3 regions of the Isoptericola sp. NPDC019482 genome follow, and region 3 is predicted to be linked to each of the others. Evidence: riboswitches for the same ligand, from Rfam matches in the RefSeq annotation. Region 3 holds a riboswitch; each other region holds the start of a gene.
What was found. A riboswitch is a leader RNA that binds a small molecule or an ion and turns the genes downstream of it on or off. The one in region 3 is predicted to bind thiamine pyrophosphate.
Positions count from the first base shown of each region.

Region 1: linked by a shared signal. The riboswitch ahead of ABZ493_RS09655 (bifunctional hydroxymethylpyrimidine kinase/phosphomethylpyrimidine kinase) and the one ahead of ABZ493_RS20375 (thiamine ABC transporter substrate-binding protein) in region 3 are both predicted to bind thiamine pyrophosphate.
Region 2: linked by a shared signal. The riboswitch ahead of thiO (glycine oxidase ThiO) and the one ahead of ABZ493_RS20375 (thiamine ABC transporter substrate-binding protein) in region 3 are both predicted to bind thiamine pyrophosphate.

Region 1 covers NZ_JBEYBQ010000010.1:113,168-116,404, forward strand. Annotated here, with positions in the region: gene ABZ493_RS09645 (YcnI family protein) at 1-288, opposite strand, end outside; gene ABZ493_RS09650 (hypothetical protein) at 378-1,031, opposite strand; TPP riboswitch at 1,151-1,280, shown strand; gene ABZ493_RS09655 (bifunctional hydroxymethylpyrimidine kinase/phosphomethylpyrimidine kinase) at 1,271-3,019, shown strand.
Region 2 covers NZ_JBEYBQ010000015.1:58,952-62,188, forward strand. Annotated here, with positions in the region: gene ABZ493_RS11945 (thiazole synthase) at 1-401, opposite strand, end outside; gene thiS (sulfur carrier protein ThiS) at 432-677, opposite strand; gene thiO (glycine oxidase ThiO) at 674-1,924, opposite strand; TPP riboswitch at 1,914-2,016, opposite strand; gene thiE (thiamine phosphate synthase) at 2,048-2,707, shown strand; gene ABZ493_RS11965 (hypothetical protein) at 2,845-3,237, shown strand, end outside.
Region 3 covers NZ_JBEYBQ010000050.1:3,137-6,373, forward strand. Annotated here, with positions in the region: gene ABZ493_RS20365 (PAS domain-containing protein) at 43-822, shown strand; gene ABZ493_RS20370 (DUF4235 domain-containing protein) at 868-1,134, opposite strand; TPP riboswitch at 1,294-1,398, shown strand; gene ABZ493_RS20375 (thiamine ABC transporter substrate-binding protein) at 1,470-2,537, shown strand; gene ABZ493_RS20380 (iron ABC transporter permease) at 2,669-3,237, shown strand, end outside.

The DNA.
Region 1 (3,237 bases), on a different contig from region 3:
GGTGACCTTCGCCGTCCAGCCCGGCACGGGCTCGACGGACACGCTGGTGAACGGGGTGTCGCTCGGCAGGTCGACCTGCACCGCGGTGGTCGAGGCCTCGGCGGACTCGTTCGGGACCTTGAAGGTGAGGGTGGCGTACGACCCGGTCTCGGCCGCGTCCGGGGTGACGGTCACGTGCGCGGACGCGGCGGTCGCGCCGAGCACGAGGGCAGGGAGGGCGAGGGCGGCCACGCCGGCGAGGCGGCGCGGGCGGAGGGCAGGGGTGAGGACAGGGGTGGTCCTGGACATGGGTTCTTCTGCTCCTGGCTGTCAGGTGTGTCAGACGGTCGTGGGACGGCGAGGGACCCGCCCCCGTCCGACGACGGACCAGGGCAGGGTCAGGCGGCGCGCGCGAGCGCGCCCGGGAGCAGCGGGGGGCCCCGCGGGGGCGTGCGCCGGCGGACACGGGCCGGGTGGGGGCGCCAGGTGCGCCCGACGACGACGGCGGGCTCGCGGACCACCGGCAGCACCGGCGGCTCCTGCACGAGCAGCGCGACGTGCCGCAGGTGTCCCACGACGGTGAGGGCTGCCCGGTCGCCCGCCGCGAGCAGCAGGGCGGTGAGCAGCACCGCGGCGGCGTGCGCCGCAAGCATCCAGGAGGTGGTGCCGGTGTCGGACGCGTGGTGCAACAGCCCGCCGCCCGTCGCGGGCGCGAGGGAGCCCGGGCCCAGGGCGTGGAGCGCATGCCCGTCCGGGGTGGTGCCCGGGGTCGAGAGCTGTGCCGAAGGAGCGCGCGTGCCCGCCGCGCCGAGCACGGACAACGTCGTGTGCTGCACGAGCTGCAGCGCGACCATCGCCGGCAGGAGGCGCCGGAGGGTCAGCCGGCGGCGGGCGGTCCACACCGCGAGGGGCGCCGTGAGCGCCGCGACGACGAGCCAGGCGAGGGGTGCACCGGGGAGCGCGCCGCCGGCCAGGAGGTGGGCGGCGGCCGCGATGCTGAGCGTCGTACCTGCGACGAGGAGCTCGCGCACACGACGGACGACCACGGGCACCCCCGCACCCTACCGCGCGGGCGGACGACGGCGACGGGACGTCGGTGCTGAGGCCTGCACCTCCGACACGCGCGGGCCGGACGCCCGGCGATGCCTGCTCTGACCTGGGCTACCGTGGGCCGCACGACACGGGGTGCGTCCGGTCGGTCATCGCTGCGACATCGTCGCGGCCGGCCGGCGGGCGCTGAGATCACACCCGTCGAACCTGATCTAGCTCGAACTAGCGAAGGGATGTCGACATGCGTGCGCGCGCACCTGAAGACAGCTCCGCCGGCCGCGCCGGCACCACTGCTCCCGCTCCCGCCTCCACGGTGCTGTCGGCGCCGGCGAGAGGCAGCCGCCCCCGCGTCCTGGCGGTCGCCGGGTCCGACCCCTCCGGGGGCGCGGGGATCCAGGCGGACCTCAAGTCGATCGCGGCCGCGGGCGGCTACGGGATGGCCGCCGTCACGGCGCTGACCGTGCAGAACACCCGGGGGGTGCGCGACGTGCACGTGCCGCCCGCGGAGTTCCTCGCCGCCCAGCTCGACGCCGTCACCGACGACGTGACCGTCGACGCCGTGAAGATCGGGATGCTCGCGTCGGCCCCGGTCGCCCGGGCGGTGGCCGCCTGGCTCGACGGGCTGCCGCGGGCCGCGTGCGACGCCACCGGCACGACGGCGCGCCCCGCCGTCGTGCTGGACCCGGTCATGGTGGCGACCAGCGGCGACCGGCTGCTCGACCCGGCTGCCGAGGACGCGGTGCGGGACCTGCTCGGCCGCGTGGACGTCGTGACCCCGAACCTGCCCGAGCTCGCGGTCCTCGCCGGCGAGCCTCCGGCGGCCCACTGGCCGGCCGCCCTCGACCAGGCGCGGCGGCTCGCGGCGCGGCACGGGGTCCTCGTGGTGGCGAAGGGTGGGCACCTGGGCGCCGCCGAGGCGGTCGCGACGGGGGACGGGGCCCCGGACGCCCTGGTCGGGCCGGAGGGCGTGCTCGTCGAGCTGCCGGGGCTGCGCCTGACCAGCACCTCCACCCACGGAACGGGCTGCTCGCTGTCCAGCGGGCTGGCCGCGAGGTACGCCCGCACGGGCGACTGGGCCGAGGCGCTGCGGGGCACGAAGACCTGGCTCACCGCGGCGATCCGGGCGGGGGAGGACCTGCGCGTCGGCGGCGGGAACGGCCCCGTGGACCACCTGGTGGGGCTGCGGGCCGGCGCCGTGGAGCAGCCCGCGACGTCGCCAGCGGCGGGCGCGGGCGACGCGTCCGCGGACGATCACGGGGAGGACGTCGTCGCGCGCTGGTGGGACGATGCCGCGGGCGTGCGCGCCGCGATCGACGACCTGGCGTTCGTCCGGTCGCTGGGCGACGGGAGCCTCGACGCCGGGCACTTCCGCACGTACCTGGAGCAGGACGCGCTGTACCTGCGCGACTACGCGCGCTGCCTCGCGCGGGCGAGCGAGCTCGCGCCGACCCGGGTCGAGCAGGCGTTCTGGGCGGGTGGCGCGCACGGGGCGCTGGTCACCGAGCTCGACCTGCACACGCGCTGGCTGGGCGGCGAGCCGCAGGACGTGCCCGCCAGCCCGACGACGGCGGCGTACCTCGACCACCTGCGGTCGGCCGGAAACGACTACGCGACCCTCGTGGCCGCCGTCCTGCCCTGCTACTGGATCTACCAGGACGTGGGGGAGCGGCTCGCCGCCCGCAACCACCCCGCCCACCCGTACGCCGCGTGGCTGGGCACGTACGCCGACGACGCGTTCGCCGACGCGACGCGCGAGGCCGTCGCGATCCTGCGCCGGGCCGCCGCGGCGGCCGACGCCCCCACCAGGGACCGGATGTCGGCCGCGTTCCGTGCGGCCTGCGCGCACGAGCTGGCGTTCTTCGACCAGACCGGCCTGCCCGCCCCGACGGGCGCGGCCGATGACGCCGCCGGAACCCCGGTCGGACACGGTGCCGGGCACGGTGCCGGTGGCGGTGCCGGACACGGTGCCGGGGGCGTCGCGGTGGCCTGACCGCGGCCCGTGGCGGCTCTCGCCGTCGCGCTCGACCGAGGGCGCGACGGCGAGATCTCGCGGGGGTAAGCGGTATCCCGAGATCGCGGCGCACCGCATGATCGGGGCAAGCGTGTCGGCGGCGAGTGACAGAATGGTTGTGATGCCCGACACGAAGCGCACTTCGCGCAGCCGCAGCCGAGGCGCCCGCCGCGCCGATCCCTCCGACAGTCCCAGGA
Region 2 (3,237 bases), on a different contig from region 3:
AGGGGGTCGGGCAGGAGCGTCACGTCGTCGGCGATCACCTCGAGCTTGACCCAGTCGGTGCCGCACGCCTCGCGCGCGAGCTGCGCCGTGAGCACGGCCTCGGCGACCGAGAAGCAGCCCGCCGTGTTGGGCAGCGCGCGGATGCCGAGCCGCTCCAGCAGCCCCCAGATGCCGCCGTCCTCCGCGCCCGTGCCGCCGGGGCGCACCGCGACGCGTCGCATCGCCACCGTGGTGAGCCCGGTGCCGGACGCGACCAGCGCGTCCTCGAGCGTCATGAGGTTCGACGCGCCGCCCGTGCCCATGACGAGGCGCGAGCCGATCTCCGTGCCGGCGACCACGAGCGGGTCGACGAGCGGGTGCGCGACAGGGGCGGACGTCGCCGCGGCGGGCGTGCTGGTCATGCTTCCTCCATACCTTCTGCGTGCTTCAGGTCAGCCGCCCTGGACGGCGGTGACGATCTCGACCCGGTCGCCGGGCGCGATCCGGGTGCCGGCCCACAGGCCGCGGGGGACGACCGCGTCGTTCACGGCCACGGCGATGCCCTGCACCGTGCCGTCCGCGACGAACGCGGGGACGAGGGCCGCGACGACGGCCTCGACGCCGTCACCGTGCGGCCCGTCGAGCGCGTAGGCCTCGCCGTTCACGACGGCGGTGCGGGCGGCGGGGATGGCGGTCATCGGGCGGCTCCTTCGGGGAGTGGACTGTCGGCGGGACGGTCGGCGGGCGCGAAGCGGCGCGGGTCGGCGGCGGACAACGCGTCGTCGGGGGGAGGAGCTCCGGTCAGCGCGGCGAGCACGGCGTCGGCGGTGAGCGGCGCGAGCAGCACCCCGTTGCGCCCGTGCCCGACGGCGGCGAGCAGGCCGGGCACGGCGGTGGCGCCGACGAGCGGCAGGTTGTCGGGGGTCGCCGGGCGGGCGCGCGGCGTGACGTCGACCAGCGCGGCCTCGTCGATCCCGGGCACGAGGGCGCGTGCGTCGCGCAGCAGGGCGAAGACGCCGCCGGCCTCGGCGCGGCGGTCGTCGGGACGCTCCTCGCTGGTGGCGCCCACGACGATCTCGCGGTGCTCGGGCCCGCTGCCCGGTCCCGTGCCGGTGCCGGCCGCCCGCGGCACGACGTACACCGACCGCCCCTGCACCGTGCCGCGTACCACGTGCTCCAGCGCCAGGCCCGGCGGGGCGTCCAGGCGCACCGTCATGCCCTTGACGGGGCGCACCGGGACGCGGACCTCGGGCACGCCGTCGAGCAGCGACGCCGTCATCCCGTGACCGGTCGCGAGCACGACGGCGCCCGTGGCGTGCCGCGCACCGGCGCCGTCGTGCACCGCCACGACCCGGCCCGCGGCGTCGCGCTCGAGACGCACCGCGGCGCGGCGGACCAGGGCGGGGCCGAGTGCCGCGCACAGTGCCGCGTGCGCCGCTCGCGGGTCGACGGCCAGGTCGCCGTCGACGACGGCCGCACCGGCGAGCCGTGGCCCGAGGTACGGCTCGCGCCGTCGCGCGTCGGCGACGGGGACCTCCGCGGACGCGAGGCCCCACTCCCGGTGCAGCGCCAGCACGCGGCGCAGCAGCGCGAGGTCGTCGGCGTCGTACGCGACGGCGAGAGACCCGGCGCGCAGCAGCGGGACGTCGTGGCCGGTCGCGGCGGCCAGGTCGGCGGCGAACGCGGGCCATCGGGCGGCCGACGCGACGTTGAGGCGGGCGAGCTCCCGCTCGCCGAAGTCGGCCTCGCTGACGGCCGCGAGCATCCCCGCGGCCGCGCGGGTGGCGCCGTCGCCGGGCGACGGGTCGAGCACTGTGACCGCGAGGCCGGCGTCCGCGGCCCGCCAGGCCACGGCGAGGCCGACGATCCCGCCGCCCACGACGACGACGTCGCGGGCGGACGCGCCCGCGGGAACGGATCCCGGAGCGGGTGCAGAGGTGGGCATGTGCGCTCCCTTCGCTGGCATGACCCAGATCAGGTTCGACGGTCGGCTCCTACGCCCTCTCAGCCCCGAGCGGGGCTCCCGTGCGCGGCCACTGTAACCCGGGCCGTGGTTACCCTGGCCGGCGTGACCACGACCACGCCCGCTGCCGACGCGGCCCGCGCCCGCCTCGCCGACGCCCGCCTCTACCTGTGCACCGACGCCCGCGAGGACCGGGGCGACCTGGAGGACTTCCTGCACGCGGCGCTCGCGGGCGGCGTCGACGTGGTGCAGCTGCGGGACAAGACGCTCGACGTCGCGCGCGAGCTCGAGCTGCAGGGGATGGTCGCCCGCGTCGCCGCGGAGCACGGCGCGCTCTGGGCCGTGAACGACCGGGCCGACGTCGCGCAGCTCGCCGGCGCGCCCGTGGTCCACATGGGGCAGCGCGACCTGCCGGTGCCGGCGGTGCGTTCGCTGCTGGGACCGGACCCGGTGCTGGGCCGCTCGACCCACTCCGCCGCGCAGGCGGCCGAGGCGGAGGCCGATCCGGACGTCGACTACTTCTGCGTCGGCCCCCTGTGGGCCACGCCCACCAAGCCCGGCCGCGCGGCGGTCGGCCTCGACCTGCTGCGCGAGGTCGCCGCGACCCGCCCGACGACGCCGTGGTTCGCCATCGGCGGCGTCGACGCCGAGCGCCTGGACGCCGTGCTCGACGCCGGCGCGTCGCGCGTCGTCGTCGTGCGTGCCATCACCCAGGCACCGGACCCCGAGCGCGCCGCTCGGAAGCTGCGCGAGCGGCTGGGCTGACCCCGGCGCCCGAGGCCTGTGACCTGGGGAGTTCTCCCCATGGATGCCCCGGGCGGACCCCTGCCGGCGCGTGCCAGAGTGGGGCCCCTGCCCCCACCACGGCCGGGTACTGGCCGTGCCCCGACCCTGGAGGACGCATGTCCGCACGGACCGCACGCGCCCGCACCACCGCAGCACTCGCCCTCGCCGGCACGCTCCTGCTCGCCGGCTGCACCGGCAGCCCGAGCGACGACGAGGCCGGCGCGACGGGCGAGGCCGCCACCGCGGAGCAGGCCGCCGCCGACCCGGGCACCGCCACCGTCGCCGACCAGGTGATGGCGGAGCAGAAGATCGCCACGCCGCACGGCGGCGGCGACGCGTGGGGTGGCGAGCTCACCGTGACGCTGCGCTCCGTCGAGGTCGGCGCCGAGAACATGACCGTGCGGTGGGCGCTGCGCTGGGACGACGACGAGTCGCCCGCCGACGCCGGCGCCAGCTACTACGACCTGGGCGTCGTGCCCGCGACGACCGTGACCGACCGCACGGCCCTC
Region 3 (3,237 bases):
TGCGCGCCGGACCCAGCTGCACGGCACTGGGGGGTGAGCCTCATGTCCAGCACGCCCAACGACACACCGCGCCGCGAGCTCGTCGCCCTCGCGGAGCTGCTGGGCGCCGGGAGCCAACTGCTCGTCGGCCGGTACCGCGTCGACGTCGCCACGGGGGAGTGGTGGTGGTCGGACGAGGTCTTCCGGATCTTCGGCCGTGAGCCGGGCAAGATCCCGCCGGGGCCGGAGGTGCTGCGCGCCCACCTGCACCCCGACGACCGCGAGCGGCTCTCCCGGACGGCGGTGGTCGCGCTCGGCACCGGGCGGCCGTTCTCGGGCGCGCACCGCGTCGTGGACGACCACGGGCGCACCCACACCGTCGTCGTCACCGGACAGGGGAGGCACGGGGCCGACGGCGCGTCGTCGCAGATCGTCGGCTACGTCATCGACGCGAGCCCGGTCGTGCGGGACGCGCTGGAGCGCGAGGCGCACCGCGCCGTCTCCCGCGCTTTCGTCGCGGCCGCGGCGGCCGAGCAGGCCAAGGGCGCCATCATGGCGGTCTGCGGCGTCGACGAGTCGGTCGCCAACGAGGTGCTCGCGGACGCCGGCGCGCAGGTCGGGATCTCCGCCCAGTCGGCGGGGGAACAGGTGATGAAGGGGCTCGCACGGCCGGTCGGGGACCGCGACGCCGCGCTCACGGCGGCGGAGGTGGTGCGGTCGGCCCCGCCGGCCCAGGACGCGGCGGACCGGCTCAGCCAGGCGCTCGCCACCGTGCGGCCGGTGGACCGGCCGCACGGTCACGACGCGCAGCTCGCCCGCCGGCGTCCGCGCGCGAGCCACTGACGCGCGAGAACTGACCCGCAGGGCGGGCCGTTAGGGGTTGCGGGGTCAGCGGCCGGGGACGAACCGGGCCGCCGCGCGCACGGCGCCCTTGCGGGCGAGGCGCTTCGCGAGCACCGCGACCCCGCCCGAGACCGCGGCGAAGGTGACGGCCTGGATGATCGAGATCTCGTCGTCGTCCACGTTGGTGGGCGCCACGCTGCCCGTCGTCTTCTCCCAGACCACGCCGATCAGCTTCTGCGCGACCCATCCGGCGGCGATCGTCAGCACCACCGTGCCGACCTTCACGCCCAGCGGCTGCTCGGTGTCCGTCACGTGCTCTCCCTCGGTAGGTCCCGGCGCGGCCGCGGCATGACCGCGCGTCGTCTCGCGTGCGTCCGCGGCCTCCGGGCGGCGTCACGGCACGTCAGGCACGTCACACCCCGTGGCCGAGGACGGGACCACGGTAGCGCGGCGTCGACGGGTAGGCTCGTGGTGATACGACAGGGGAGCGCCCACCGGCGCTGAGAGTGCGGACCGCCGCAGACCCTCGAACCTGACCCGGTTAGCACCGGTGGAGGAAGTCGGGAATCTCGATCCCTGCGGACGGCCGCACCACGACGGTGCCGGGTGCCCGCAGGACCCCCTTCTCGCACCTTGAGGAGGACAGCATGAAGCTGACGACCACGGCCACGGCCGCCACCGCGGGCGTCGTCGCCCTGCTGCCGCTGCTGGCGGCGTGCGGCGGGACGCCCACCGACGACGCGACCGGCGCGGCGTCGGACACGGTCACGCTCGTCACCCACGACTCGTTCGCGGTCTCCGACGACGTCCTGGCCGCGTTCGAGAAGGAGTCCGGCCTCACCGTCGAGCAGGTGGCCCCCGGGGACGCGGGCACGCTGGTGAACCAGCTCGTGCTCACCAAGGACGCGCCGCTGGGCGACGTCGTCTTCGGCGTGGACAACACGTACGCGTCGCGGGCCGTGGACGCCGGGGTCTTCGAGGAGTACCAGCCGGCCGACCTCGCCCCGGAGGTCGCGGCCTACGCGCCCGACGACCTGGCCGGCACCCTGACGCCGGTCGACGTGGGCGACGTGTGCATGAACCTCGACGACGGCTGGTTCGAGCAGAACGGCGTCACGCCCCCGACGACGCTCGAGGACCTCGCGAAGCCGGAGTACGCGGACCTCACCGTCGTGACCAACCCGGCGACGTCGTCCCCCGGCCTCGCGTTCCTGCTCGCGACGATCGGCGCCTTCGGCACGGACGGCTGGGAGGCCTACTGGGCCGACCTGCGCGACAACGGCCTCAAGGTGGCCGAGAGCTGGGAGGACGCGTACTACGTGGACTTCTCCGGCGCCGGCGAGGGCGGGCAGCGCCCGATCGCGCTGTCCTACGCGACGTCGCCCGCGTTCACCGTGAGCGACGACGGGAAGACCTCCGCCACCAGCGCGATGCTCGACACCTGCTTCCGGCAGGTCGAGTACGCGGGCGTGCTGGCGGGCGCCGAGAACCCCGAGGGCGCCAAGAAGCTCGTGGACTTCCTGACGAGCGCCGAGTTCCAGGCCGACGTGCCCGGCCAGATGTACATGTACCCCGCGGACCCGGACGTGGAGCTGCCCGCCGACTGGCAGCAGTTCGCGCCCCTGGCCGACGAGCCGTTCGAGGTGGCGCCCGCGGACGTCGCCGCGCACCGCGACGAGTGGATCGAGCAGTGGACGGCGACGGTCGTCGGCTGACGCGCCCCGTGCCCCGCGTCCCGGCCGGCACCGCCCGCCCGGCCCCCCGGGCGGCGCGGTCGCGCGCCGAACGGTGGCGCGGAGACCGGTGGGGCGCGTGGCTCGGCTGGGGTGTCGCCGTCGCGCTCCCGCTGGGCTTCCTCGCGGTCTTCTTCGCGTGGCCGGTGGTGTCGCTCGTCCTGCAGGGGTTCTTCACCGAGACCGCGGCGGGGCGGGAGCTCGACCTGTCCGGCTTCGCGGAGGTGCTGTCCCAGGAGCGCACGTGGCGGATCGTCGGGCAGACGCTCGCCCAGGCGCTCACCGGCACGCTGCTGTCGGTGCTGCTGGGGCTGCCCGGCGCGTACGTGCTCTACCGGTGCCGGTTCCCCGGGCGCACCCTGGTGCGGGGCCTGGTGACGGTGCCGTTCGTGCTGCCCAGCGTCGTCGTCGGCGTCGCGTTCCGTGCGCTCTTCGCGCCCGGCGGGCTGCTCGGCTGGGCTCACCTGGAGGAGAGCTTCGCCGGCATCGTGCTGGCGCTGGTGTTCTTCAACTACGCGGTGGTGGTGCGCACCGTCGGCGGCATGTGGGAGCGGCTCGATCCCCGCGCCGAGCAGGCCGCCCGCGCGCTCGGCGCGACGCCCTGGCGCGCGTTCCGCACCGTGACGCTGCCCGCGCTCGGCCCGGCGATCGCGTCGGCCGCCGCGGTGGTGTTCCTGTTCTG